2 linked regions of the Geotalea uraniireducens genome follow. The protein of the gene in region 1 interacts with the protein of each later gene in a pairwise test. Links are inferred from orthologs where the notes say so. Each region holds a gene or a part of one and is shown in the gene's direction. Other genes may lie near its edges.

Evidence for each region.
Region 2: the proteins of ribD (region 1) and accC interact in binary tests that used the Escherichia coli proteins (3 or more experiments, as listed by UniProt). The link is inferred for Geotalea uraniireducens from one-to-one orthologs.

Annotation. Positions count from the first base shown.
Region 1 is NZ_AP027151.1:2,408,196-2,422,925, reverse strand. What follows is about bases 8,067-10,996. They hold ribD (bifunctional diaminohydroxyphosphoribosylaminopyrimidine deaminase/5-amino-6-(5-phosphoribosylamino)uracil reductase RibD), read left to right. Parts: upstream 8,067-8,941; coding sequence 8,942-10,051; downstream 10,052-10,996. Other genes in these bases: QMN23_RS11270 (bifunctional 3,4-dihydroxy-2-butanone-4-phosphate synthase/GTP cyclohydrolase II), read left to right, coding at 10,726-10,996; QMN23_RS11275 (riboflavin synthase), read left to right, coding at 10,036-10,686; nrdR (transcriptional regulator NrdR), read left to right, coding at 8,426-8,878; QMN23_RS11290 (deoxycytidylate deaminase), read left to right, coding at 8,067-8,429. In the rest of the region: QMN23_RS11335 (AMP-binding protein), read left to right, coding at 1-52; QMN23_RS11330 (cation-translocating P-type ATPase), read left to right, coding at 56-2,695; QMN23_RS11325 (archease), read right to left, coding at 2,692-3,123; QMN23_RS11320 (phosphotransacetylase family protein), read right to left, coding at 3,139-4,230; QMN23_RS11315 (hypothetical protein), read left to right, coding at 4,468-4,806; QMN23_RS11310 (YaaR family protein), read left to right, coding at 4,817-5,269; QMN23_RS11305 (RtcB family protein), read right to left, coding at 5,279-6,736; QMN23_RS11300 (HD domain-containing protein), read right to left, coding at 6,849-7,397; QMN23_RS11295 (peptide chain release factor family protein), read left to right, coding at 7,565-7,891; more of QMN23_RS11290, read left to right, coding at 7,962-8,066; more of QMN23_RS11270, read left to right, coding at 10,997-11,928; ribH (6,7-dimethyl-8-ribityllumazine synthase), read left to right, coding at 11,949-12,416; transcription antitermination factor NusB, read left to right, coding at 12,416-12,829; QMN23_RS11255 (homoserine dehydrogenase), read left to right, coding at 12,865-14,175; yrfG (GMP/IMP nucleotidase), read right to left, coding at 14,250-14,730. UniProt on the Escherichia coli protein: Converts 2,5-diamino-6-(ribosylamino)-4(3h)-pyrimidinone 5'-phosphate into 5-amino-6-(ribosylamino)-2,4(1h,3h)-pyrimidinedione 5'-phosphate.
Region 2 is NZ_AP027151.1:2,800,928-2,815,635, reverse strand. The notes cover bases 1,195-4,102. They hold accC (acetyl-CoA carboxylase biotin carboxylase subunit), read left to right. Parts: upstream 1,195-1,932; coding sequence 1,933-3,273; downstream 3,274-4,102. Other genes in these bases: QMN23_RS13185 (menaquinone biosynthetic enzyme MqnA/MqnD family protein), read left to right, coding at 3,790-4,102; gcvH (glycine cleavage system protein GcvH), read left to right, coding at 3,277-3,672; accB (acetyl-CoA carboxylase biotin carboxyl carrier protein), read left to right, coding at 1,372-1,839; QMN23_RS13205 (M24 family metallopeptidase), read left to right, coding at 1,195-1,311. Outside these bases: aroQ (type II 3-dehydroquinate dehydratase), read left to right, coding at 1-240; more of QMN23_RS13205, read left to right, coding at 244-1,194; more of QMN23_RS13185, read left to right, coding at 4,103-4,635; QMN23_RS13180 (putative bifunctional diguanylate cyclase/phosphodiesterase), read left to right, coding at 4,659-7,049; QMN23_RS13175 (NUDIX hydrolase), read right to left, coding at 7,014-7,475; QMN23_RS13170 (PxxKW family cysteine-rich protein), read right to left, coding at 7,573-7,863; Fe-S cluster assembly protein NifU, read left to right, coding at 8,243-9,097; cysteine desulfurase NifS, read left to right, coding at 9,094-10,269; QMN23_RS13155 (cytochrome c3 family protein), read right to left, coding at 10,340-10,954; QMN23_RS13150 (CBS domain-containing protein), read right to left, coding at 11,242-11,676; QMN23_RS13145 (ABC transporter ATP-binding protein), read right to left, coding at 11,725-12,429; QMN23_RS13140 (ABC transporter ATP-binding protein), read right to left, coding at 12,461-13,177; QMN23_RS13135 (branched-chain amino acid ABC transporter permease), read right to left, coding at 13,271-14,374; QMN23_RS19705 (branched-chain amino acid ABC transporter permease), read right to left, coding at 14,390-14,708. UniProt on the Escherichia coli protein: This protein is a component of the acetyl coenzyme A carboxylase complex; first, biotin carboxylase catalyzes the carboxylation of the carrier protein and then the transcarboxylase transfers the carboxyl group to form malonyl-CoA.

The DNA of each region.
Region 1 (14,730 bases):
ATCTCCGACCGAGATTGTTGCCGTAACACGAAAAGCGGTGGAGTCACTCTGAGCCATGGAATGGTATCGCCTTTCCCATACTGAAACACTGCGGGCGCTTGATGCGACAGCGACCGGGCTCACTATTGCCGAGGCCCGGAAACGCCTTGCACAGTTCGGTATGAATGAAATCCGCCATGAGGCCCAGCGTAAACCCCTCCGGATGTTTTTGGGCCAATTCACCGACTTCATGATTATCGTCCTGCTGATTGCCGCCGTAATCTCCGGGATAATCGGCAAGCCGGGCGATGCCCTGCCGATTCTGGCGATCGTCCTGCTCAACGCGATCATCGGGTTTGTTCAGGAATTTCGTGCCGAACGGGCGCTGATTGCCCTGCGAAAGATGGCCGAAAGCACGGCGATCCTGTTGCGGGATGGGGCCAGAATCTCGGTTGCCGCACGCGAGATCGTCCCCGGGGACATTGTCCTGCTCGAGGCGGGCAACATCGTTCCCGCCGATCTCCGCCTGCTCGAAGCCGTTCATCTGCAAGCAATGGAGGCGGCGCTGACCGGCGAGTCGCAGCCGGTGGAAAAGACCGTTGCGCCACCGGCCGACGAACAGGTCTCACTGGGTGACCGGCTCGATATGGCATATATGGGGACGGTGGTTTCCTACGGGCGGGGGATGGGGGTCGCGGTAACCACCGGCATGGGTACCGAACTGGGGCGGATCGCCGAGGCGATCCGGTCGACGAAGGCGGTTCAGACGCCGTTACAGCGCCGCCTCGCCCTGTTTGGCCAGCGGTTGTCAATAGCGATTTTTTGCGCCTGTCTGGTGATGTTTGTCGCTGGCACCCTTCATGGCGAGCCGCTGTTCATGATGCTTTTGACGGTGATTTCGCTGGCCGTGGCGGCAATTCCCGAGGCGTTGCCGGCGGTGGTGTCGATAACCCTGGCCTTCGGCGCCCGCCGGCTGGTGCGTCAGAACGCCTTGATCCGCCGGTTGCCGGCGGTGGAAACCCTCGGTTCCGTTACCTATATCTGTAGCGACAAGACCGGTACCCTGACCTTGAACCGGATGACGGTGGAAACGATCTGGGCCGGCGTGACGTCGTTTACGCCAGGCGCAGCCCCCCCGTGGCGGCCTGCCGCTGAAAGACCGCAATCTCCCGTTGCGCTCCTCTTGACCGCTCTGGCTCTCTCCAACGATGCCGCGATTGATGATCAGGGGGAATTGACCGGCGATCCGACCGAAGTAGCTTTGAGCGTTGCAGCCCGGGCCGCAGGATACGACCGGGCCGAACTGGAACGGCTTTTCCCCCGGCTTGCCGAACTCCCTTTCGATTCCAGCCGAAAATGCATGACCACCGTGCATCGTTGGGGCGAACGGGTAATTTCCTTTACCAAAGGTGCCGTCGAAGTGGTGGTTGGCTCTTCGGCCTCCGCCTTGGGTGATGGTGGCGTTGCTGAGCCATTGCGTGAGGAGGGCATAGCACGGCAGGTCGAGGCCCTCGCGGGGGAGGGGCAGAGAGTCCTGGCCGTTGCCATGCGGACCTATGATCGCCTCCCCGACATCCCTGGGAGTGACAACCTGGAATCGGGCCTGACCTTCCTCGGCCTGGTCGGGATGATCGATCCACCCCGTCCCGAAGCTCAGCAGGCGGTTGCCCAGTGCCGTACGGCGGGAATCACTCCCGTCATGATCACTGGGGACCATCCCCTGACTGCTCGAGCCATTGCCCGGCGTCTGGCAATCATTGACCATGACGGCACCGCGGTAATGACCGGTACCGAGCTGGCCGCGCTCTCTTTTGACGAACTTGTCGCCCGGGTGGAATCGGTCAGGGTCTATGCGCGGGTGGTCCCGGAGCAGAAGCTGAACATTGTCAACGCGTTGCAGCAACGGGGGCACTTTGTCGCCATGACCGGTGACGGGGTAAACGATGCTCCGGCGATCAAAAAGGCGGACATCGGCGTGGCGATGGGGATTACCGGCACGGATGTAGCCAAAGAGGCGGCGGCCATGGTTCTCCTGGACGATAATTTTGCAACGATAGTCAGGGCGGTGCGGGAAGGTCGGCAGATTTTCGCCAATATCCGCAAATTTATCATCTATTCCATTACCTCGAATACCGGCACTTTGATTGCCGTGGCGTTCGGGCCGCTCTTTGGCCTGCCGCTGTTGTTGCTGCCGATCCAGATCCTCTGGCTGAATCTGCTCTGCGACAGTCTGCCCGGACTGGCATTAGCCAGCGAACCGGCTGACGACGACATCATGAATCGACCGCCGATCAACCCGACCGAGGGGATCTTCGCCGGCGGGCGGGGGTATTTCGTCGTCGGGTTCGGGGTGTTGATCGGAGCCGGCGCCCTGGTATTGCAGGCGCTTACCATGCGGGCTGGCTGTGCCTGGCAAACAATGGTGTTGACGTTTCTGGTGGTCAACCGGCTTACGGTTGCCATGGCCGTTCGTTCCGACCGGCGGTCGTTATTCAGTATCGGCCTGTTTACCAATCGGCCACTGGTCGGAGCACTGTTCGTTACGCTGCTGCTGCAGCTGACGGTGGTATATTTCCCGCCCGGTAACAGAATCTTCGCTACCTGTCCGCTGACAATTCGCGAACTGTCGCTCACTATTGCCGTTGCCGTGGGGACATTGCTGGTGGTGTCGGAGTTGCAGAAAGCCCTGGTTCGCTCGCGCGCCCGGCGGGGTTAGATGTCGAGAATGACGGTTGCCCGCCAGCAGCCTTCACGGTATTCGACCAGGAACCGATGGAGGGTTACCGCTTTCACATCGACAATCATGGTATGTTTTCCCGGGTTGATCTCTTCGCCGCGGGCCACCGCTGTGAGACTGCTCCGGGCGGGGGTGCCAGAGAGCGCGATGTCAGTGATGCGCAAGAGCAGTTGCCGGGCGTCTTTGTGGTACACGAGCTCCTGGAGAAAGGCAAAAAGGAGTAGATCGAGCTGCTCGCCGGCCAGCTCGATCGCCACGGCAACGACCGGGGCTACCGTCGCCGGCTCTTCAACCATGACGCCCAAGAGGGCATCGGCGGCGGCGATAAACAGTTCTTCCTGTGTTGTTCCCCACGCCTCGAAGGCAATGTCGGCCGTGGCGATCTCTTCCAGGTAGCGATACGGCATGGGGCGTTCCCCGCCTTAGAGAAGAGCGTCGATCGCCTCGAAATCGATTTCGTTCTCGGCGTTGGTGGTGATCCAGGAAATCTTTTCCCGATCCTCGGCGGTGATTTTCGAGACGTCTTCAAGTAGTGTCGTGAAGACGTTGGCTGTCGAATCGTGGACCCTGATGTAGGGAATATTGCTGTCGTCGAGGATCTGCTGGGTGATCTCCGAAACGGGAACATGGCCGGCGATGGCCAGCCCGGCGATTTTCTCCTGGTAGGCAGGAATGTGATAAAGCGAGGAGAGAGTCACAATCAGTTCGTCGCGGGAGCTGGTCAGTACCATGAGGGTGGAATCCTCCAGCCCATCGGCGACCCGCTGTGACGAGGCGGCGCCCAACTGGATATGGTGGAGAATTCTGCTCCGACCGTCCGGATCGCCATGCAGCGGCAGGTTGAGCAGTTTGCCGATGTGGCTCAAGGTTGGATTAGCCAGAATCGGCGAATAATTGAAGCCGCCGGATACCTGGATGTTCCGCCCGGGAAAACCTTTGCGGAGAAAGCCAAGGACCGATTCCCGCTTATCGGCACGGAGTTTATTTACGATCACCATCCGGACGTCGGCGTCTTCTTTTTCGTAAAGGGCCAGGTTCAGATGTACCGCATCAATCGCACTGCCGATGCCGCTGTCGGTGACGATGATGACCGGGGCGTTCAGGCTCCTGGCAACACAGGCGTTGCTCAGACCGATCACCGACCCGACGCCGCAGTGGCCGGCGCCTTCTATGATCAGAAAGTCGTATTTCTCGTCGAGGACGGCGAATGATTCGATGATGTTCTTTTTCAGTGCATGGCAATCAAGCTTGCCATTCAGGTAATCGCGCGTGAAGCTTTTGTGCAGCGACACCGGATTCATCAAGCGGATGTCTTCTTCCAGGCCGAAAGTCTTGGCCATCAGGATGGCGTCCATATCGATGGTCAAATCCTGGTAAAGTTCGATCTTCGGTCCGATCGGCTTGATGAAGCCGACCCGCTCATATTTCTGTCTTGCCAGATGCATGAGCGACACGCTCATGGTGGTCTTGCCACAGTTTTGGCCTGTTGCGCCGATAAAGACTCGTTTCGCCATTATCCCCCCTGACTAAAACAATTGATCTCATCTACTTGATGTATTATGGTTAATGCGCTTCTCGCGGTGCGGGGTAGCTCCGGTTGATCAGTATACACTAATTCCCCGAGCCGGGCGAAAAAATGACACGCGGTAGGGTATGGCTTTCCAGTGCTTTTGAAGTGAGATGCAGGATGTGTGTTGGCGTACTTTGTGCTTGAGCTGAATCGTCCAATCCCTGGTGGAAAAAGGTGACTTGTGAAATCTGCCCGCTTTGCCTTCGTCGTCGCATTATTTTTAGCCGGGTGTTCTCCGGTTCGCCAACAGCTCAATGCCTGGCAGGGTGCCAGCCTCGAAGAGCTGATCGATCGTGTCGGTCCGCCGTCCACCGTCTCGACGGACGCCTCGGGGAACAAGTTTTATCACTGGTATGAGGACCGGGGCGGCGTTTACACCTACGGCGGGCCGGTAAATCTCAACTGCGAGCGGATTGTCGGCGTTGATTCCCGGGAAACAATCGATTCGATCACCTGGAGCGGCAATTGTATTGCGGTGCCGGATTCGCCGTGGCAACGCTCTGTCGGCGACGGCAAATAAGGGCAAGTCTATGCGCATTGACGACAAAATATCGTCGCGGGACGTCGGCAAGAAAACTAAAAAGGGGACGTTGGTAAAATCGGACGGCGGCAGCCCCTCGCCTTTTGTCAGGACTCTTTCGCGCCAGCAACTGGAGTTTGAGGGTTATGAGCAGGAACTCCAGGATTTGAAAGAGGAAATCGATCAGGCTGGAACCGATCTGGAGCGGGAACCGACCATGGCCAATTTCAGAGTGTTCCGTGACCTGATTGCCGCTCTTACCAAGAAAGTTACTACCCATGCCTATCGGTTGGAGCGGGTAGGGGGGACGACGCTTAATCCTCGCTGTTTCGAAATTATCACGGTGATCGATCGGGAAGCGGATAATCTCTATCGGTTGATCATGGCTGAAAACAAGGATCGGTTGGCGATAACCAACAAGATCATGGAATTGAAGGGGCTGGTTGTCGACTTCAAAATCTGAGCGTGCCTGTCAGCCTTTGACGTTGCCGATCGGCCGCAGCCTGGCCACCCGCCTGCTCAAACCTGCCAGTTCCGTTGCTTCCGCAACCGCATCGATGTCTTTGTAGGCAAACCCCGCTTCTTCCGCCAACCCTCCCCATGACGCCGTTCGTACATAGATTCCCCGCTCTTCCATGTCTCGCTGGAGTTTCTGGCCTTTGACCATTCTTTTCGCCTGGTGGCGGCTCATTGTCCGGCCGCTGCCATGGGCGGTAGTAAAGAATGTGTCGGTACCGCCGGGCTCGCCGGCCAGCAAATAGGAGCCGGTTTCCATGCTGCCGCCGATGATCACCGGCTGGCCGGTTTCCCGGTAGCGTTCGGGAATTCCCTCCTGGCCTGGGCCGAACGAGCGGGTGGCGCCTTTGCGGTGGACCAGGAGCTGACGCCGTTTTCCATCCACAAGGTGGGTCTCCAGTTTGGCGGTATTGTGGGCCACGTCGTAGACCATCCCCATCCCCAGGTCGTCGGGGTCACGGTGAAACAGATCGGAAAACACCTCGCGAATCCGGTGCAGGATCACCTGGCGATTGGCAAAGGCCATGTTGACCGCGCATTTCATTGCGGCAAAGTAATCCTGCCCTTCAGGGGAGCGGAACGGGGCACAAGCCAGCTCGCGGTCGTGCATCGTAATGCCGTATTTGCTGGTCATCACGGCCAGGAACCGCTGCAGGTAGTCCGTGGCGATCTGGTGACCGAAACCGCGACTGCCGCAATGGAACATGATCACAACCTGGTTCGGCCTGGTAATCCCGAACGTCCGGGCTGTTTCCCCGTCGAAAATATTTTCCGGGCGGGCTACCTGGATTTCGAGGTAGTGATTTCCCGAACCCAGGGTGCCGATCTGGTTGTAGCCGCGCTCGATCGCTCGCTGACTGACCTTGGTAGCGTCGGCCCCGGCAAAGCAGCCCCCTTCTTCGGTGAGTTCCAGATCTTCCGGCCAACCATAGCCATGTTTCAGGCACCAGCGTGAGCCCATTTCGGCAACGCGGCAAAATTCGTCATGGCTCAGTTTGACGAAGCCGTGGCTGCCAACGCCCGCCGGTACGCGCTGAAAGAGCGCGTCGACAAGTTCCCGAAGCCGTGGCCGAACCTCTTCTTCGACGAGATTGGTCAGCACCAGGCGCATCCCGCAGTTGATGTCGAAGCCGATCCCCCCGGGGGAAATAACCCCGGTTGCCGGGTCTATAGCCGCCACGCCACCGATGGGAAAGCCGTATCCCCAATGGCCGTCGGGCATGCAGTAGGAATATTTCTGGATACCCGGCAGGCAGGCGACGTTGGCTGCCTGTTCAAATACGCCGGCATCCATGGCATTGATCAACCGCTCGTCGGCAATGATACGGGCCGGGACCAGCATGCCCGCCTTATACGATACCGGGAGTTCCCAAATGGTGGCGGATATCTTTTTCAATGCTGCCGGTACTGCCATGGCATTCCCCCTGCGAGTCTTTCTGTGCTAACTATAGCACAAGATGGCGCGGGAGCCTCTATTGGGATTCTGACGGTGTTCGAGATGTGTAGGTAAGTAGGTGTGTGGATGACTATTTGTTGAAGTTCTGGTGCCAATTATCGAAAATTGCGATCTTATGTTCTCCAAAGACGCCCAGGTTCTGTCTGACTTCGGCCACGGATTTTTCCCTGCTCAGATTGTCGGGTTTCTTGGAGAAAAAGAGATCGGCATAACAGACGATCCGTTCTTCGGTGGTGAGTGGAACCATCTCGCGGTGGGGGAGGGGGAGGTTTTGACTGACGATGTCATCGACCGTAAGGCCGACGCCGATATGGCGTTCGCACAGTAGCGCGTGGCGTGGCAAGCCCTCGCTTTCGAGGATTTGCCGACCGAGAATGCCGTGGACAATGTAGGGGGCTTCGCCGGAGCAGCCAAGTTTTGCCGCGTTGGTTTCGCAGATGCCGATGTCGTGCAACAGGGCCGCTTCCTCGATGAATTGCAGGTCGAGCGGTTGTTTTTCGGCCAGTCGTCGGGCGACCTCTAACGCTTTTCGGGCAACAGCCCTGCTGTGTTCGAGAACGATGGCCAAGCTTACGCTCTCGGTGCCGAAGTATTTTTGCAGGAGTTCTTCACCATGCATGGCTGTTTCCTCGAAACAGGGGATGTTGCGGTTGTCGGGAGAGAATACCGGTTCAGTGTAATAGACTTTTATCAGTTCTGTAAAGAGGGCGTTCTGAACCGCTGCAGTGTCTTGCCGATTTCTGCTATGATAAGAATTAATCGCTGCTGGCAAAGGAGAGGGCCGGGATGGTTGAAATCAAGGAAAGTGATCTCCGTGTTGAATATTACCGCGGTTCGGGTCCCGGTGGACAGCATCGGAATGTGACGGAAAGCTGTGTTCGGATTCGCCACCTGCCGACCGGTATTGTCGTTCAAGCCTGTGAGCATCGCTCCCAGGCCCGTAACCGGGAACTGGCCCTGGCGCGTCTGCAGCAGGTGCTGCAGCGGAGGCAACAGCGGCAGAAAAGGCGGGTTGCTTCTCCGGTGCCGAAAGGAGAGAAGGAACGGCGCCTTAGTGACAAGAAACGTGTTGCCCTGAAAAAACGGCTTCGTTCCACTGCCGGCGATGAGTGATAAGTGGCTAATTCCTTGACCTTCCTGGGGCTATCGGGTATTCTTTGCCGATTATTGATTGAGGGAAGCTATGTCTCGACCAACATGGGATGAGTACTTTATGGAGATTACCCACCTTGTCGCCAAGCGGTCCACTTGTTTGCGGCGTCAAGTGGGGGCTGTCATCGTCAAGGACAAAAATATCCTTGCCACCGGATATAATGGTGCGCCGTCGGGTGTTGCCCATTGCCTTGAGGTCGGCTGTCTGCGCGAACGGCTCAATATCCCCTCGGGGGAGCGGCATGAACTCTGTCGCGGGCTGCATGCCGAACAGAATGCGATCATTCAGGCGGCCAAGCATGGTACGAACATTGACGGGAGTACGCTCTACTGTACCACCATGCCGTGCATCATCTGCTCGAAGATGCTGATCAATGCCGGCATTCGCCGGATTGTTTACGAAGAGGGGTATTCCGATCAGCTGGCTCAGGAGATGATCGCGGAGTCCGGCGTCCACGTCGAGAAGTTTACTGAACTACCCCAAGGTGACCAGCGATGAAATGCCCTTTTTGCGCCTTTTCCGACAGCAAGGTCGTCGATTCCCGCCCCGACAAAGGGGGGGCGGCTATCCGGCGCCGTCGCGAGTGCGAATCGTGCGCCAAGCGGTTCACCACCTACGAGCGGATCGAAGAGACGCTCCCGCTGGTGCTTAAAAAAGACGGCCGCCGCGAACCGTTCGATCGGCTGAAGCTCATTGCCGGGATTCAGAAAGCCTGCGAAAAGCGCAAGGTCTCCCGGGAGACGATCGAAAAGCTCGTTGATCGGCTCGAATCGCGGCTGCAGGAGTGGGGCGAAAAGGAAGTGCCGAGTACCACTATCGGCGAGTGGGTGATGACTGAGCTCCACGAGATCGACGAGGTCGCGTATGTGCGTTTCGCCTCTGTCTATCGATCCTTCAAGGATGTCAACGAATTCATGACCGAATTGCAGGATTTGCTGAAGAAGTAGCACTTCCGCTGTGATACAGCCCCTGCTGCCGCTGCCGGACGCTTTTCCCGGTGATTGCCCACCATGACCGACTTCAACGAACAGATGATGCATCACGCACTGAAACTGGCTCGCCGGGGCGTCGGCAAGACGGCGCCGAATCCGGCGGTCGGTTGTGTCATCGTCAAGGATGGTGCGGTGGTCGGAACCGGCTGGCATCGCCGGGCCGGCACTCCCCATGCCGAGGTGCATGCCTTGCGTCAGGCGGGGGATCGGGCACGCGGCGCGGATGCTTACGTTACTCTTGAGCCGTGCTCCCATTTCGGCCGGACTCCTCCCTGTGCCGATGCATTGGTCGAGGCCGGCCTCGCGCGGGTGGTTATCGGTATGGTCGATCCGAATCCCCTGGTCAGCGGCCGGGGCATAGCCCGGCTGCGGGCCGCGGGTGTCGAGGTGATCACCGGCGTGCTGGAAGAGGAATGCCGCGTCCTGAACGAGCCATTCCTGAAGCACGTCCAGACGGGGATGCCTTTTGTCATCTGCAAAAGTGCCATGACGATGGACGGTAAAATCGCCACTGCCAGTGGCGACTCCAAATGGATTACCAATGAACGGTCGAGACGTTATGTGCACCGCCTCCGCTCGGCAGCCGATGCGGTCATGGTCGGCATCGGGACGGTCGAGGCGGATGATCCGCAGCTGACGGCGCGGATTCCCGGCGGTAAAGATCCCCTGCGGATCGTCGTTGACAGTTCATTGCGGCTGTCTCCTGAGGCACGCCTCCTGCGCCAGCAATCGTCCGCCCGGACCATTGTCGCAACGGTGGCGCGGGATGCCGCACGGATCGGGGCATTGGACGCCGCCGGCTGTGAAGTCGTGACGTGTCGGTCCGTCGGGGGTCGGGTCGATTTGGCCGAGCTGCTGGCGCTTCTCGGCAAACGAGGGGTCCAGTCAATCCTTCTGGAAGGGGGGGGCGAGCTGGCCGGCTACGCTCTCCGCCACGGCCTGATCGACAAGTTTGTGCTATTTTATGCCCCCAAATTGCTTGGCGGCACCGGCGGCTATGGACCGTTCGCCGGCGAGTCGGCCGTGCGAATGGACGCCTGTTTTCGCCTTGGGCGGGTGTCGGTTCGCCGGTTTGCCGACGATGTGATGATCGAAGCCTATCCGGAGGGGATATGTTTACCGGACTGATCGAGGATGTCGGTTCGATCCGTAAATTCGAACGGTCGGCTGCCGCCGGGCGGTTGACTGTTGCCACCAGCCTGCCGGTTGAGGGGATTGCCCTCGGTGATTCGGTGGCGGTGAACGGCGCCTGTCTTACCGTTGTTGCCAGGCAGGCGGGACAGTTAACGTTCGATGTCTCTCCCGAGACCCTGGCGAGCAGCACGCTCGGCCAACTCGGCCCGGGCGCCGCGGTGAATCTGGAGCAGGCACTCCGGCTCGGCGACCGGCTCGGCGGCCATTGGGTTACCGGACACGTCGATTGCCTCGGCGAAATTGTCGAGCGCCGGTCTCTGGATGGCAACACTGTCATTCGGGTACGTCTCCCCCGGGAAAACTGCCGCTATGTCGTCGAAAAAGGTTCGGTGGCGCTCGACGGAATCAGTCTCACGGTCAATGCCGTTGACGGGGAAACCTTCTCCGTCAATGTTATTCCCCATACCGCTGTGATGACCACCCTGCACAACGGCAAAGTCGGCATGCGGGTGAATATCGAAACGGACATCCTCGGCAAGTATGTCGAACGGTTGCTGACCGGTGACCGGCAGCCGGCGGCAGCCGGCCGGATAACCCTTGATCTGCTTGCAAAGAACGGCTTTCTGTGAGATATAGGTGTGTTACATTTTCCCTAGATGGAGTAACCGATGTCTGTTGCCAAGATAGAAGACGCAATCGAGGATATTCGCCGCGGTAAGATGGTCATCCTTGTTGACGACGAAGATCGTGAAAACGAAGGCGACCTGACTATGGCGGCCGAAATGGTCACCCCCGAGGCGATCAATTTCATGGCCCGCTACGGTCGCGGCCTGGTCTGCCTGACCATGACCCAGAAGCGGTGCGATCATCTCCAGCTGCCGATGATGGTTTCCGAGAACACCTCCTCGTTCGGAACGGCTTTTACCGTGTCCATCGAAGCGAAAAAAGGGGTGACGACCGGCATCTCGGCTGCCGACCGGGCGCACACGATTCTTACCGCTGTGGCCGATGGGACGACGGCCGACGACCTTGCCCGGCCGGGGCATGTCTTTCCGCTGCGCGCCCGCAACGGCGGTGTGCTGGTGCGGGCCGGCCAGACCGAAGGGTCCGTTGACATGGCCCGCCTGGCGGGGCTCAAGCCGTCCGGCGTCATCTGCGAGATCATGAACGACGACGGCACGATGGCGCGGATGCCGGAGCTTAAGAAATTCGCCAAAGAGCACGACTTGAAGATCTGCACCATTGCCGACCTCGTTGCCTATCGACTCAAGCACGAATCTTTGGTCCGGCGTGCCGCGGATGTGCTGCTGCCGACGGAATGCGGGGACTTCCGGGCGGTGGCTTTTGAAAACGACGTAGATCGTCTGGAGCACCTTGCCCTGGTCAAGGGGGAGATCAAGGGGGACGAGCCGGTGCTGGTCAGGGTCCATTCGGAGTGCATGACCGGCGACGTTTTCCATAGCCTGCGCTGTGACTGCGGCAGCCAGCTTCACCGGGCCATGGAGATGATCGAAGCGGCCGGGCGGGGGGTCATCCTCTATATGCGTCAGGAAGGGCGCGGGATCGGTCTGTTCAACAAGCTGAAGGCTTATGCGTTGCAGGATCAGGGGAAGGATACCGTCGAGGCCAACCTGGCCCTCGGCTTCAAGCCGGACCTGAGGGATTACGGAATAGGTGCCCAGATTCTCGTCAATCTGGGTGTGAAGAATATCCGTCTGTTGACCAACAACCCGCGGAAGCTGATCGGCCTGCAGGGCTATGGGATCAATATTGTCGAACGCGTGCCCATCGAGATTCCGCCGACCAAGTCGAATATCGGCTATCTGAAAGCCAAGCGGGAGAAGCTCGGCCATCTGCTCGAAAATATCTAGTGTGATCTGGGGAGGATACTATGCCGCGATTTATCGAAGGAAAGCTTGATGCCTCCGGACTCCGGTTCGGCATTATCGTGAGCCGTTTCAACAGCTTTATCGGCGAACGGTTGCTGGAAGGAGCCCTGGATGCGCTGGTGCGTCACGGTGCGGATGCCGCGGAGGTTGATGTGGTGCGGGTCCCCGGAGCGTTCGAGATTCCCCTGACGGCGAAAAAGCTGGCCCAGGCCGGTGGTTACGATGCCGTCATCTGTCTTGGCGCGGTCATCCGCGGGGCTACCCCTCATTTTGACTACGTTGCCGCCGAGGTTGCCAAGGGGGTTGCCCATGTTTCCCTCGAAACCGGGGTGCCGGTAGCGTTTGGCGTCCTGACCACCGATTCCATCGAACAGGCGATTGAGCGGGCCGGGACCAAAGCCGGAAACAAAGGGTTCGACGCGGCGATGACCGCGATTGAAACGGCCCGCCTTTACCGGGAGCTGCACTAGTGGGAGCCCGTCGCCAAGGGAGGGAGCTGGCGCTACAGATTCTCTTCTCCCAGGATTTCAGTCAGAATGACCGGGGCGCTCTTCTCGAAATCGTCCTCGAGGATGCAGAGCCTGGAGCTGCAGCCGGCCAGGCGTTTGCCGACGGGATTGTTCGCGGCGTTCAGGAACACCGCCGTGAAATTGATGCGCTGATTGCCGAAAAATCCAAGAACTGGGCGCTCGGCCGGATGTCCAAGGTGGATCTGAATATCCTCCGGTTGGCCGTGTACGAGCTGCTGTTCCGGAATGACATTCCGAAAAACGTCACCATCAACGAGGCGATCGAAGTGGCCAAGAAATACGGCACCGAAGAGTCGCCGGCATTCGTCAACGGCATTCTCGACGAGGTCGCCTCGGGCCTGCCCGAAAAATAGCGCGAAGAACCGATTGCAAGGAGCAGCGAGAGATTATGAAGACAATCAATGTGGGTCTGCTTGGCTTCGGTACCATCGGCACCGGCGTTGCCAAGCTGCTGCTGACCAATAGTGCATTAATCGCCGACAAGGTCGGTACGCCGGTAGTGTTGAAGAAAATTGCCGATCTGGACGTTACTACCGACCGGGGAATTGAGCTTTCGCCCGGGTTATTGACCACGAATGCCATGGAACTGCTCGACGATCCGGAGATTGCAGTAGTCGTTGAACTGATCGGCGGCTATGAACCGGCTAAAAGTTTCGTGCTGCGGGCGATCGAAAACGGCAAGCATGTTGTGACCGCCAATAAGGCGCTGCTGGCGCTGCACGGCGAGGAGATTTATGCCGCTGCCGCCCGCAAGGGGGTGGAGGTCCTGTTCGAAGCGGCCGTCGGCGGGGGGATTCCCGTTATCTCGGCGATAAAAGGGAACATGGCTGCCAATAACTTCGGTTCCGTCTTTGGTATCCTTAATGGGACATGTAATTACATACTTACCTGTATGACTCAGGAAGGGGCTGATTTCGCTACTGTTCTGCACCGGGCGCAACAGCTTGGCTATGCTGAAGCCGATCCGACCTTCGATGTCGAGGGGATCGATACCGCCCATAAACTTGCGTTGCTTGTTTCGCTTTGTTTCGGTACGCGGGTCAACTTTGCCGACATCTATACCGAGGGAATCAGTTCGATCTCCGCCGTCGACATCAAGTTTGCCCGGGATTTCGGCTATAAGATCAAGTTGCTGGCGATCGGCAAACGCGATGGCGACCTGGTTGAGGCACGGGTTCATCCGACGATGATTCCGGTGAGCTATCCCCTGGCGGATGTCGACGGCGTCTTCAATGCTATCCGCCTGACCGGGGATTTTGTCGGTCCGGTGATGCTCTCCGGCCGGGGTGCCGGTATGGAGCCCACTGCCAGTGCCGTTCTCGGCGACATTATCGATATCTCCCGGAACCTCATGGCCGGCATCAACCGGCGGTGTGCACCGCTCAGCTTTCTCGACGGCTCGGTTGCCACCCTCAAGATCAAGCCGATGGGTGAGATCGAGAGCAAGTATTACCTGCGCTTCAGTGCCGTCGACCGGCCGAGCGTGCTGGCGAAAATCTCGGGTGTCCTCGGCGCCCATAACATCAGCATCGAGTCGATGGTCCAGACGGCCCGCATGATCGGCGGCTCGGTACCGATTGTCATCATGACCCACGAGGCTCGGGAAATGGACGTGCAAAAGGCGCTGCAGGAAATCGACACCTTCGACATCATCACCGACCAGAGTCGTTATATCAGGATTGAGGATAATCTGGAGTAGTTTTCGGAACAATAAGAAGCAGGACAAAGGCGGCCGTTGGCCGCTTTTTTTTATTTGCGGTCGGGAGTGGCGGGCTACAGCACGGGGATGAGTTCGGTAAAGGAATGGATGGAGGGAAACCGGGGAGAAGGTGTTGGTACGATTGTTGAGCTGTACCGGCTCATGTAAATCAGATGTCTGATTCCGTAGAGTTCGGCGGTGCCGAGATTGGTTTCGCTGTCTTCGCCGAGGAGGGTTCTGGCCGGTTCGTAGGTGATCTTCTCCTGCAATTTTTGCCAGAAGGCTTTGTCCTCTTTGGGGAGGCCCACCTCGTGGGCCGAAACGATCCCGGTGAAATAGGGGCCGAGCCGGGTCTTGCGCATTTTGAGCGCCAATGTCTTGCTATGGGCGTTGGTCACCAGCCAGATCGCTTTCCCCTGATGGCGGAGGAAAAGCAGGAATTCGATCACTCCGGGATGGACGGCGATCAGGTGATCCACTTCCTCTTTGAGCAGAGGGATGTCAAGACCGAGACGCTCCGACCAATAGTCGAGATCGGTCCAGTTGAGGGTCCGT
Region 2 (14,708 bases), 400 kb from region 1 along the record:
ATCAATCCTGCCGCCTATACCCATACCAGCGTGGCCCTCCGCGACGCAATCGCTGCCGTCGGGCTGCCGGCCGTCGAGGTGCACCTCTCGAATATCCATTGCCGGGAGGAGTTCCGTCACCATAGTTTTATCGCGCCGGTTGCCGTCGGCCAGATTGCCGGGTTTGGCCCTGACAGCTACCTGTTGGGGTTGCGGGCGCTTTTTACCCATATTAAAAAAGGGATTGTCACGAAGGACTGAGGTATGCTACAAACCAATCTCACTAAAGCCCGTGATTTTGCGAAAAAACACGATGTCGACGCCATCGTGTTTTTTAACATGAGTAATGTCCGATACCTCTCGGGATTTACCGGCAGTGATGGCGTCGTCGTAGTCGACGCGGACCAGTGCTGCTTCCTTACTGATTCCCGCTACACGACCCAGGCAGCCCTGGAGGTAGGCGCTTGCCAGACGCGGCAATATCGAGTGAAACTCGATGGCGTGGTCGAATTGCTAAGCGAACGGGGCTTCCGGCGGGTCGGTTTCGAATCAGAGCACTTGACCGTGGCAACACTGCATTCCCTGGTTGGCAAGCTGCCGGGCATCGATTTTGTGCCGATCGGGGAAGAATTGTCGCTGCTCAGGGTTGTCAAGTCGGCTGCTGAACTCGATCTGCTCGCCGATGCCGCCCGGATTGCTTCCGAGGCCCTGCTCGCCTCCCTGACATATCTGGCGCCGGGAGTCAGCGAGTGCGATTTTGCGCGGGAACTCGAATTTGCCATGCGCCGGGCCGGCGGGGACGAAAAGTCCTTCGATTTTATTGTAGCATCAGGTGAACGGGGGGCGCTTCCTCACGGTCGGGCGAGCGGGAAAATCGTGGCGACCGGGGAACTGGTGACCATCGATTACGGCACGGTTTTCAACGGTTACCATTCGGATGAAACAGTAACGGTGGCAGTTGGCGAGCCCGACAATCGGCAGCGTGAGATATATGCACTGGTCAAGGAAGCTCATGATCGGGCTCTGGCGGCGGTGCGGCCGGGAGTCGAACTGCGGCTGCTTGACCAACTCGCTCGGGATACTATTGCTGAACGGGGATATGGCGACTATTTCGGTCACGGGCTCGGCCATGGCGTCGGCCTGGAGGTCCACGAAAAGCCAGTTGTTTCTCCGCGCAGCGAGGGCATTGCCGAACAGGGGATGGTCTTCACCATTGAACCCGGGATCTATATCCCCGGCTGGGGTGGTGTGAGGATTGAGGATACTGTGGTAGTGACAGCCGACGGTTATCGTTTGCTGACGAAGGTTCCCAAGGACCTGTTAATAGTGTAATATGGGCGCGGCCCATTTTGCCGGGGCGATGTCTCGGAACGACCACTAAAGGAGAAATGTATGGATATTAAGGATCTTAAATCGTTGATAAAGATGGTAACCGAAACGGATATCACCGAATTCGAACTTGAGGCGGCCGAGGAGAAGGTCCGTATCAAGCGGGGCAATGCGGCGGCGGTGGTTAATTATCAACCTGCGCCGACCCTTGCCATCCCTCCCCAGATCATGCCGCAGGTCGCGCCGGCGGCCCCGGCTGCCGAGGCTCCGGCACCGGCCCCTCCTGCTAAAGGGAAAGAGATCGTTTCGCCGATCGTCGGGACCTTTTATCGGGCGCCGGCTCCCGATGCGGCGCCGTACGTCGAGGTTGGCCAGACCGTCGAAAAGGGGCAGGTCTTGTGCATCGTCGAGGCGATGAAGCTGATGAATGAGATCGAAGCGGAGTTCCGCTGTAAGATCGTTGAGATTTGCAAGGAAAACGCCCAGCCGGTCGAATTCGGCGAACCGCTCTTCGTGGTGGAGCCGCTCTAATCGGTCTGGAGCCCGTTGCCGGAGGCTCGCGGCTTTTTTGCCGCGGCTATCCGCTCCCATCTATGCCGTTCAATCAATACTACGGAGAGTTCAATGTTTCATAAAGTTCTCATTGCCAACCGCGGAGAGATTGCCCTTCGGGTTATCCGGGCCTGCAAGGAACTCGGAATCAAGACCGTGGCAGTCTATTCCCTGGCCGACAAGGAGTCCCTCCACGTCAAGCTGGCCGACGAAAGCGTCTGTATCGGGCCGGCGCCGAGCCTGCAAAGCTATCTCAATATCAACGCCATTATCAGTGCCGCCGAACTGACCGATGCCGAGGCGATCCATCCCGGCTATGGCTTTCTGTCGGAAAATGCCGCTTTTGCCGAAATCTGCGAAAACTGCGGGATTACCTTCATTGGCCCGTCGTCGGAGAGTATGCGGATCATGGGGGATAAGATCAGTGCGCGCCAAGCGGTGATCAAAGAAGACGTGCCGATCCTTCCCGGTACCAAGGAGGGGGTCAACGACGTCAATGATGCAATCCGGATAGCCAAGGAGATCGGCTACCCGGTGATCATCAAGGCTACGGCCGGCGGCGGCGGTCGAGGGATGAAAATCGTCCATTCGCCGGCAACCCTGCCCAACGCCTTTGCTACGGCCCGGGCGGAAGCGCAGGCCGGATTCGGCAATCCTGAAGTCTACATCGAGAAATATTGTGAGTGTCCCCGTCACGTCGAAATTCAGATTATGGCTGACAAACACGGCAATGTCATTCATCTCGGCGAACGTGACTGCTCGATTCAGCGCCGTCACCAGAAGATCATCGAAGAGGCGCCGTCGCCGGTCAGTACTCCGGCGTTGCGCAAGGCGATGGGCGAGGCCGCCGTCAGGGCCGCCAAGGCGGTGGGGTACAACAGCGTCGGCACTATCGAGTTTCTGGTCGACAAAACCGGCAACTTCTACTTTATGGAGATGAACACCCGCGTCCAGGTGGAGCACCCGGTTACGGAGATGGTGACCGGCATCGACATCGTGCGCGAGCAGATCCGTTCCGCCGCCGGTTTGAAGCTCCGCTACAAACAGAGCGATATCAAGATTCAGGGTCATGCTATCGAATGTCGGATCAATGCTGAAGACCCGGTCAAATTCACCCCTTCACCGGGGCGGATTGACGGTTATCACACCCCCGGTGGCCTGGGAGTGCGGATCGATTCGTTCGTCTATGACCAATATATGGTCGTTCCCCACTATGATTCGCTGATCGCCAAGCTGATCGTTCATGCCGAAACCCGTGAAGACGCTATCAAACGGATGGCTCGCGCTCTCGACGAGTACATCATCGGCGGTATCAAGACGACGATTCCTTTTCACAAGCGGATCATGGCAAACAAGGATTTCATCGAGGGAGATATCGATACCGGTTTTCTGGAAAGGATCGTTTTGGAGTAGGCCATGGATTTTCCTGAAGAACTCAAGTACAGCAAAGAGCATGTCTGGGTACGGGTCGAGGGGGAACGAGCGGTGGTCGGGATTACCGACTACGCTCAGGAAAGTCTCGGTCTGATCAGTGCGGTCGAGTTGCCATCGGTCGGTGACGAACTGGAGCAGGATGATTCATTCGGCTCGGTGGAGGCGCGAAAAGCGTTGGCCGAATTGTATGCACCCTTGAGCGGCGAGGTTCTCGAAGTTAACGAAGAACTCGAATCTTCTCCTGAGATCATGAATGACGATCCTTACGACGGTGGCTGGATAGCTGTCGTCGCCCTTCGCGACCCCGAAGAACTCAAGTCGTTGATGTCGGCAGACGATTACGCCGAAAGCGTAACCGAAACAGAAGAAGAAGAGTGACTCCGCCCTGTGGCGGCTAAGAAAGAAGAAGGCGGGACGGTAGTCTCGCCTTTGTTTTGCCTTCAATTTCCGGGGAAGTGACCGGTCGGCCTTGGCCCCGCGATTTCTGGAGTTGCCATGACTATTACCATCGGCCAGATCGAGTATGCCAATTGTACGCCCATTTTCACGGTATTGCACCGCCATTTCACCTGCTCCGGCTATCGTTTTGTCCGGGGCGTACCCGCAGCCCTCAACAAACTGCTTGCTTCCGGAGACATTGACGTTTCTCCTTCATCGTCGATTGAATATGCGAAGTACCCCGACCGCTACCTCATTCTGCCGGAGCTGTCGATCAGCGCCATCGGTGCGGTGAAGAGTGTGCTGCTCTTCTCGAGGGTACCGCTAACGGAACTCAGCGGCGCGACCATCGGCATGACCACCGAATCTGACACTTCGGTTAACCTGCTGAAGATTATCCTCGGCAAATTCCATGGCTTTACCAACCGTTTCGAAAGAACCGATCTCGCTCTGCAGCCAGCATTGGAAGCCTTTCCGGCTCTCCTCCTGATCGGCGATAACGCCCTGAAAGAATCCCTGACCACCACCGATCTGCTGGTCTATGACCTCGGCGAGCTATGGCGGCATTTCACGGGTCTGCCGTTCGTTTTTGCCCTCTGGCTGATTCGGCGGGCAACGGTTCGGGAACGGCCGGAAGCAGTACGTCAATTGAGCGCCGAGCTGATTAGCGCCCAAAGGATCGCCTATGACTCGTATCCCGAGATTGCGGCCGAGTCACCGGAACGCTCGTGGTGTCAGCAAGATGTGCTCGTCGATTACTGGCAGACGATTTCTTACGACCTGACCGCGGCACATCTGGATGGCCTGAAATCGTTTTACCGTTTTGCCGCGGAACTTGGCCTGGTGGCGACAGCTCCCGAGATCAGCCTGTATGGTGGCAGTGTGGCATGTGATTTGCTGTAACTTTTACTATGACTCAGGGCCCTATGGTGAATTCGAACTGGTTTAATGCCCTTTCCAAGCGGTTGTGGCAGGTCCGGGATGGCCTCAAGACCGCCGATTATGAACAGCATGAGGAACTTCAGGCGCGAATCTCGCTGGTGGTGAAGACCCGCTGGTTCCTGCTCGCTCTGATCGCCGCATATTGCCTCTTTGCCGGAAGTTCTTATTATTTCAGCCGGTTCGGTCTCTTTTTGTCCCGGTCACAGACCTTCTTCCTGTTTGGTACGGTGGCCTCGGTCATCGGTTACAACTTTCTGCTTCACACCTATCATCGTCGACTCTGCTGCTGCTATCGGCTCGTCAATCTGCTCCAGATCCTCCTCGATCTGGTGCTGGTGACGGTGCTCATCCACTTGAGTGGCGGAGCGTCGAGCTGGTTCTGGCCCGTCTATCTGATCATCACTATCGAAGCTGCCTTTCTCAGCGAACACAAACGTGACGTCTGGCTGGTCGGTGTCTGCGGTGGGCTGCTTTACGGCGCCTTGCTGACAGCTGAGAAACTGCAACTGGTTCCCAATGTGCGGATGCCGTTCGTCGATTCTGCCATTCACCGCGACGGTCTCTATCTGCTGCTCATCTGGCTGTGGGTAACCCTGTTGAATGCCGCGGTTTCGTTCATCGGCTCCTATTTCGTCGGCGCCCTGCGCCGCGAATCCTCTGCCGTCAAGGAGAGTGAGGAGCGGCTGGTTAATTTTCTCGATACTGCCAACGACCTGATTCTCACTGTCAACGCGGAAGGCCGGTTCCTCTACGTTAACGATGCATGGCAGAAGACCCTCGGCTATACGCTGGAGGAGACAGGTACCATCTCTTTCTTCGATATCATTCGTCCCGATTGCCGAGAACAGTGCAGTATTGAGATCGCCCGCGTTCTGGCCGGGGATACCCTCAGTCCCCTCGAATCGGTGCTGGTCGCGAAGAACGGCCGGGAAGTCGTCGTCGAAGGTAACCTGACCTGTGGCTTTGATGACGGCAATTCCCAGGTGATCTGGGGAATCTGCCGCGATATTACCGAGCGGAAACAGGCCGAGGAGCAACTCTATCGGCTTGCCCATCACGATATCCTCACCGAACTGCCCAATCGCATCCTCTTTCTCGACCGATTGCAGCAGGCCAAGGCCCTGGCCAACCGCTACCGTCATCAACTCGCGATCCTCTTCCTCGACCTTGATCGCTTCAAAATCATCAATGATACTCTTGGCCATCCGGTGGGCGACAAGCTGCTGCAGAAAGTTGCCCAGCGGATTGCCGGTTGCGTGCGCGAAGTGGATACCGTTGCGCGGATCGGTGGCGATGAGTTTACGGTGATCCTGGTCAATATTGACAACATCGACGACGTTAAACGGGTCGCGCAGAAGATTCTTCACTCACTCTCCGTTCCGTTCAATATCGATACCTATGAGTTGTTTATTACCACCAGCATTGGAATCGCCCTCTACCCGTCTGACGGCGAGAACATCGATACTCTCGTGAAAAAAGCCGATATCGCCATGTACTACGCGAAAGGGGAGGGGAGAAACAACTTCCAGTTCTACACCCCGCAGATGGATGCCAATGCCGACAAGCGGCTGCTCCTGGAGACCAGCCTGCGCAAGGCGCTCGACCAGCACGAGTTCCGCATTTATTACCAGCCCAAGGTCGACATTGTCTCGAAGCAGATTACCGCTATGGAAGCGCTGCTCCGCTGGGCACATCCGACGCTGGGACTCGTTTCGCCGGCCGAGTTCATTCCGCTGGCAGAAGAGACAGGGTTGATCATTCCGATCGGAGAGTGGGTGCTTCGGGCTGCCTGCATCCAGAACAAGGAGTGGCAGAAACAGGGGCTGCCGCGAATGCGGGTGGCGGTAAACCTTTCTGGATATCAGTTCCAGCAGCGCAATCTGCTGGAAATGATCCGCGGTATTCTGGAAGAGTCGGGGTTGGAAGCTGAACTGCTGGAGCTGGAAATTACCGAAAGCGTCATCATGCAGAACCCCGATTTTGCCGTCTCGGTTCTCAATGAGCTGAAAGACCTCGGCATCCATATCTCAATCGACGATTTCGGTACCGGCTATTCCTCGCTCGCCCATCTCAAGCGCTTTTCGATCAATACTCTCAAGATCGACAAGTCATTTGTCCGGGACGTTGAGGTCAATTCGGCCGATGCCGCTATTACGACGGCGATCATTGCTATGGGGAACAGCCTGAACCTGAAGGTTATTGCCGAGGGGGTCGAAACTGAGGGCCAGTTGAATTTCCTGAGTGAAAACAACTGCGACGAAGTACAAGGGTTTCTCGTCAGTACGCCAATGCCGGCGGGTGAAGTCGCTGCTTTCCTTCGTGAAAGGTGCGGAGCCGATTCATGGCCGATCGGCCGGGAAACGGCCGATGGTTAGCAGGTAATCGTCCAGAATTTTCCGGTGGTCGAAACAGAGTTCGACCGGCAGTTGATCCAGGGGGATCACGGCGACAGCCGCTGCGTCGTCAGCCGCCTGCGGCAGGCCATCGGCAGTGGCGATGAAAACAGTTGAGATGGTATGCTGGCGAAGATCCCGTGCCGGATCGGAATAACAGCCGAGCAGCCGCAGATTACGAATTTCCAGGGAGGTCTCTTCGCGGGCTTCCCGAATTGCCGCCGTTTCCAGCGTCTCGCCATAGTCGACAAACCCTCCCGGCAGTGCCCAGCCAAGTGGTTCGTTTTTCCGCTCGATCAGGACGATCCCGCCAGCCGTTTCAATGATGATGTCGACGGTTGGAACAGGGTTGCGGTAAGCTTTGACGGTTTCCCCGCAACGGGGACAGGTAAGTCGGTCGTAGGCCATGGTTTCCCTCCGGGAACGAACACCTGATGATGGGCTATCGACAACAAAAAAGGGAGGACTTTGTCCTCCCTTCGGTGTCTGCTGCTTCTGTTGCGGGCTACTTTTTCTTCCCGCCCGAGGCTTTCTTGGATGCCTTGAGGGGGTTGATCTTGAGGTCTTCGCCCTTGATCTCCACTTTCACGTGCGTTGCAAAATTGCAGATCCCGCCCGTCCATTTCTTGTCGGGTGCCGGATACGCGCTGCAGACCTTGCCGATGGTCCCGTCAACGATTCGCTCACACCCTTCACAGTTCTCTACCACAACCTGGCATGATCCGCCGGTGAATATGCAACCCTGCTTTCCCCAGAAGGTACACTCGGTACCGGGAAGTACCGTTTGACACTGCATCCTTTTTCCTCCTAAATCTATTGTTTGTTCCGTAACCGTCTGCTTTTGAATGTAGCAATTCCAAAAGAAAAATGTCAACAGGAAAAATCCCCGTCGCCGGCCCGTTTCGCTTGACTCACTCAAGCCGTTATATTAACCTTTTCGACGTTTGCAGCGTAAGACGCAGTCCAGGTGCGTCGCGTCGGTCGCATCTGCCGGTGAAGCGTTATCCTGCTGCTCCCGTTCTCATCTTTTCTCTGTCCCGAAAGCATTGGCGCTTCGGTCGCGTTCAGCGGCCCGCGCCATTCTTTTTTTATTGCCGGCAAGAACTCGTTGTTGAATACCTGACAAATTTGCTATAGTATTAAACCGGTAGAGCATTAACGATAAGGAGGGTTCCATGTGGGATTACACGGATAAGGTTCGGGATCATTTCCTGAATCCGCATAACGTTGGGGAGATAAAGGATGCGGATGCAGTTGGCGAGGTAGGGAGTCTGGCCTGTGGCGATGCCCTTAAACTGTATATCAAACTGGATGAGGACAAGAATCGAATCATCGACGCCAAGTTCCAAACCTTCGGCTGTGCTAGTGCCATTGCTTCTTCATCGGCGCTGACCGATATCATCAAGGGCAGGACCCTGGACGAGGCCTTGGCGGTTTCCAACCAGGAGATTGCCGATTACCTCGGCGGTCTGCCGGAGGAGAAGATGCACTGCTCGGTCATGGGGCAGGAGGCGCTAGAGGTCGCCATTGCCAAGTACCGTGGCGGGCCGGTACCGACCCATAACCACGACCATGAGGAACTGGAAGGGGATGTTGTCTGCAAATGCTTCGGCCTGACCGATGTCTTCCTGAAAAAGGTCATTGCCGCCAACAAGCTGACCACTGCCGAGCAGGTGACCCATTTCACCAAGGCCGGCGGTGCCTGCGGCGGCTGTCTGCCGCGGATCAAGGAGCTGATTGCCGAAGTGCTCGGGACCGAGGCGAAGGAAACACCGAAAAAGCCTGAGAAGCTGACCAATCTGCGCAAAATGCAGCTGATTCAGGAGACCCTGGAGAAGGAGATCCGGCCGCTGCTGTGGGCCGACGGCGGCGACCTGGAGTTGGTGGATATTTCCGGAAGCGAGGTGCAGATTGCCTTTCGCAAGGCATGTGCCGGCTGCTCCGCTTCGGGAAACACCGCCAAGTTTGTCGAGGCCAAATTGCGGGAACTGGTTGCCGATGACATTGTCGTCGTGGAGGTGGAGGGATGAAAGAGATCTACGCCGACAATAACGCCACCACCAAGGTGGACGAAGCGGTTTTCGAGGAGATGCGCCCTTACTTCTGCGAGTTGTACGGCAATCCGAGTTCGATGCATTTTTTCGGCGGCCAGGTGCAGAAAAAGGTTGATGAAGCGCGCAATCGGGTGGCACAGCTGCTCGGCGCCTCGCCGGAGGAGATCGTCTTTACCGCCTGCGGCACCGAGAGCGACAATGCCGCGATTCGCTCGGCTCTCGAAGTCTACCCGGAGCGGCGGCACATTATTACTACCCGGGTCGAGCATCCGGCAGTCCTCACACTCTGCCGCAATCTCGGCAAACGCGGTTACCGGGTGACCGAATTGAACGTCGATGGCGAAGGCCGCCTCGATCTGGATGAACTGCGGGGCGCGATCGACCAGGATACCGCCATCGTTTCGGTGATGTATGCCAACAACGAGACCGGGGTGGTCTTTCCTATCGAAGAGATTGGCAAGATCGTCAAGGAGAAGGGAAAAGGGGCGTTCTTCCACACCGACGCCGTCCAGGCGGTGGGGAAAATCCCCCTCGACATGGCGACGTCGACCGTGGACATGCTGTCGCTCTCCGGCCATAAACTCCATGCGCCGAAAGGGATCGGGGTCCTCTATCTCCGTAAAGGGGTGCCGTTCCGGCCGTTTCTGGTCGGTGGGCATCAGGAACGGAGCCGGCGGGCCGGTACCGAGAATACCGCCGCCATTATCGCCCTGGGGAAAGCCTGTGAACTAGCGGCGCTGCACATGGCCGACGAGAATGGCCGGGTGAAGGCGATGCGCGACCGGCTGGAGAAGGAGCTGCTGGCCCTCATTCCCCATGCCCGGATCAATGGCGGGCAGGCGGAGCGCCTTCCCAACACCCTCTCGATCGCCTTCGAGTTTGTCGAAGGGGAGGCAATCCTGATGCTCCTTTCCGAAAAAGGGATTTGCGCCTCGTCGGGGAGCGCCTGTACTTCCGGCTCCCTGGAGCCTTCCCATGTCCTCCGGGCGATGGGAGTCCCCTTCACCTGCGCCCACGGCTCGGTCCGCTTTTCGCTGTCACGCTTCAATGACGACAGTGATATCGAGGCGATCATCCGGGAATTGCCGCCGGTGATTGAACGGCTGCGGCAGATGTCCCCCTTCGGGCGGGAATTTCTCGATAAGTAGGCAGCAGAAAGTTATGCTGCAAAAAGGGGGATGCCGGTGGCATCCCCCTTTTTTGTGCCCGGCGATCAAGCTATTTGATGTGGCAGGTGAGGCAGAGGCTGCTGTTGGCGATGGTTGCCGCCAAGTGCGGCCGCTCCTGGTTGAGCGGGTTGTGGCAGGAGAGACAGCCGACTTTCCCCTGGACGAGGACAACTTCGGGAGGAAGAGTATCCGGGCGGCGGAGTCCGGGATGACGTCCCGCCAATTTCAAGTAATCCATGCCGATGGGGTGCCCGCCATGGACCCGGTCGATGCTGCCGGGCTCCCGATCGATGTTGTTTTTCAGCCTGATCAACCGGCCGGTGGCATAGACGCCGTCATGGCAGCTCAGGCACTGGACCGAGAGGTCGTCGATTTCCGCATCGCTCGAATCGTTGAGGGAAACCTTGATGATCGAGCCGTACATCTGGGCCGGGTCGGCGGCGTCTTCCCGGTTCATTTTGCGAATCCGGGAGATGTGGAACATGAACTGGATCCGCTTGAATGGCTTGTTGAGCGACATGACGAACTCGCAGGTGGGACGCACCGGGGGGCTGGCGCTGTTGCCGCTGTCCGGCGGGGCGGCTGTTGCCACTGCCGGCAGCAGCGCGAGCCCGGCAATAACGACGTGGATGAGTATTTTTGCGACGGTCTCGGCGCTGGCCATGGCGGCGTCCTTCCGCATGCGGAGTTGCTGTTCTGCGTCCTTTATTTCAACTCCAATGCCATGATCCGTGCAGCTGGTCAGATGTTGCAACTAGCCGAAATTATTGTCTAATAGGTGTTGCGATCGAGGAGTGGGGTACTTGGTGGCTGTTCAGGGATTGCACAGTTGAAGCAGGGAGAACGGGGAATCGGAAATGATTCCGGCCGACTGCAACGGAGAGAAATGGTTGCGCATGTTCAAACGCTGCACAGCATACCGGCCCCGGCGGCCCCCGGAGCCGGAGCCGGTCAACGGTGATTTTCCTGCAGGTCCCTGCAGATGGCGATGAGCGCTTCCAGGGCGTTGGTCACGGTGAGAATGCCGACCAGCCGGTCGCCTTCGTCAACCACCAGGACGCCGTTCAGTTTCCGGTCGTGGAGAAGCTGGGCCGCTTCGGTCAGCGGGGTGGCGGGGGTTACCTTGTATGGCTTCGGGTTCATCGCCTCGGTAACCGGGGTCTTCGAGAGCAGGTAATGGAGCTCCCAGGTGTCGAGGGAGGTAGCCTTGCTCGGCTTGAATTCGGTGACCATCTTTTCGGTGAGGATTCCGGCGATCCGCTCTCCGTCCATCACCGGCAGCCGACGGATGTTTTTCTCTTTCATCAGGTGAATCGCTTCGATAATCGTCGCATCATTGCCGATGGTAATCGGGTTTCTGGTCATCCAGCGCTCGACGTAGATCATCGTTCTCTCCTTTGTTGCGGCGGTGTCCGGCGATCCGGCCGGCCCCGGTTACATCCCCAGGAAGGCCTTTTTCACATGCTCGTTGTTCAAGAGCGACTCGCCGCTGCCGCTCAGCACGACTCGCCCCGTTTCGAGGACGAAGGCCCGGTGGGCGATCCGCAGCGACTGATAGACGTTCTGCTCCACCAGCAGGATGGTGACCCCTTGTTTGTTGATCTCGGTAATGATCTCGAAGATGAACTTGACCAGCAGCGGCGCGAGGCCAAGTGACGGTTCATCGAGGAGGAGCAGTTTCGGGTTGGCCATCAGTCCCCGGGCGATGGCCAGCATCTGCTGTTCGCCGCCGGACATGGTCCCCCCCAGTTGTTTCTCCCGTTCCTTGAGCCGCGGGAAAAGCTCGAAGACCCGGTTGACGTTGGCGTCCCGGTCCTTGCGGGCCGAGGCGATATAGGAGCCCATCCGCAGGTTTTCCAGGACCGTCATCTCCGGGAAAATCTTCCGCCCTTCCGGTACCTGGACGATCCCCCGTTCCACCACCTGGTGCGGTTCGAGCTTGGTCAGATCGACGCCGTCGAAGGTGATGGTCCCCGCGTTCGGCTTCACCAGCCGGGAGATGTTCTTCAAGGTAGTCGACTTGCCGGCGCCGTTGGCGCCGACAACGGTGACGATTTCACCCTCTTTGACTTCCAGGTTGATGTTCCAGAGGACCTGCAGGTCGCCGTAACTGAAGTTGAGCTTCTCGATCGTGAGCATAATCCTCCCTGAGCCGCCCCGCCGAACCCCGTTAATGTTCGCTCCCCAGATAGGCATCGACTACCGCCTGGTTGTTGACGATCTCCTCCGGGCTCCCCTCGGCCAGTTTTTCGCCGGAATTGAGTACGACGATCCGGTCGGAAATGCGCATGATCGCCTTCATGTCGTGCTCGATCACCATCTGGGTGATCCCCTGCCGTTTGATGTCGAGGATCAACTGGATGATCTCCTCGCTTTCAGCCGGGTTAAGCCCCCCCATCACCTCGTCAAGGAGCAGCAGTTCCGGCTTGGTGGCCAGTACCCGGGCCACTTCCAGCTTTTTCCGTTCGCCGATCGGCAGCCCGCCGGCGAGGAAACCGGCCTTCTGTTTCAGCCGCACCACCTGCAGCTGTTCCTGGGCGATCTCCCGGGCAGCCTTGAGCGAGTTGGTCCGGCAGAGGGCGCCGACCATCACGTTGTCGAGGACGGTCATCTTGGCTAGGGGGCGGACTTTCTGCCAGGTGCGGGCCATACCGAGCTTGCAGACCTTGTCCGGCTGCAGGCCGTTCATCTTTCGCCCCTTGAAGAGTACTTCGCCGCGTGACGGCGGATAGTAACCGGTAATGCAGTTGAAAAGGGTGGTCTTGCCGGCGCCGTTCGGCCCGATCAATCCCATGATCATCCCCTCCGCCATGGTGAAGGAGACGTCGGAGTTGGCGGCCAGCCCGCCGAAGAATTTGCTGACGTGTTTGATTTCCAGGATTGCCATCGGTGATTCCTCTTGTTTCGTCCGGGGCGGGTTTCGGACCCGCCCGTCATTGCGTATGCCGATAGAGGGCGAGGGCGGGTCTCGGACCCGCCCCTACGGATCCGCCTCCACGGCCCGCCCCGACATGTTCTGTTTTTTTCGGGTCAGTTTCTTCACGAAGCCGAGCACGCCGTCGGGCATGAAGAGGATGACCACTACCACCAGGATGCCGTAAATCAAGGCGTGGGCATGGGCCAGATTCTCCTGGAGGAAGGTGCCGACCCGCGAGTCTTCGCTGACCAGGCCGGTCTTGAAGATCGCCTGGGCGATCAGGTTGCTGCGCAGTGCCTCCGACAGCGGCACCAGTACCAGCGAACCGACCGCCGGGCCGTAGATGGTGCCGATCCCGCCGATGATACAGATCAGGACGATCTGCACCGAGATATCGAGGGCCAGCACCGTCGGCGGATCGATGAAGCCGATGTAGACGGCGTAGAAGCTGCCGGCCAGCGAGGTGAGGGCGGCGGAGATCACCAGGGCGATGTTCTTGTAGAGGGTCAGGTTGATGCCGAGCGAGTGGGCGGCGTCCTGGTCCTCGCGGATCGCCTGGAAGTAGTAACCGAGTTTCGACCGCTGGACCAGCCAGGTGATGATGATGGTGATAATGGCGAAGCCAAGGCCGATGTAGTAGAAGGGGACCTTGCTGAGGAAATCGGTGATTACCCGGCCGCCGATGGTGAAGGGGGGAATCTCCGTGGCCAGGATCCCTTCGGCGCCGTTGGTCAGCTCCTTGAGATTCATCGCTGCCAGGCGGATGATCTCCGCCACGGCGATGGAAGCAAGAACGAAGTAGGGACCCCGCAGGCGGAAGCAGATGCTGCCGATGACCAGCGCTACCACCACTACCACGCCAATGCCGGCCCACATGCCGATCCAGGGGGGAATCTGCCGGTACTGCATCAGCATCATCGTCGTATAGGCGCCGACGCCGAAGTAGGCGGCATGGCCGACCGAATACTGGCCGGTATAGCCGCCGAGGATGTTCCAGCTCTCGCCCATGATGGTGCTGAGGAAAAAGAGGATCATCATGTGCAGGGCATAAGGGCTGGAAACCCACTGCGGGAAGAGGCAGAGCCCGGCGACGATGACGATGGTGATGATCGTCCCGACCGCTGAGGCTCCGGTGGTCTCGGTTATCAGGTTTTTCAGATAGTTCATAGGGAATCGGCTCCGCTACATGCGTGATTTGCCCATCAGGCCCGACGGCTTGAACAGGAGCACCAGCAGGAAGATCACGTAGACGACCACATCTTTCCATCCGGAAGAAATGTACACGGCGCCGAGCGATTCGGCGATGCCGATGATTACTCCGCCGACGGTCGCCCCGACGATGCTTCCCATCCCGCCGAGGACGGTGATGACGAAGGCCTTCAGGGTAAAGGTGCTGCCAATCTGGGGGAAAATGTAGTAGGTCGGCGAGACCAGTGCCCCGGCGGTGCCGGCCAGTGCCGAGCCGAGGCCGAAGGCGATGATCGACATCCGTTTGACGTTG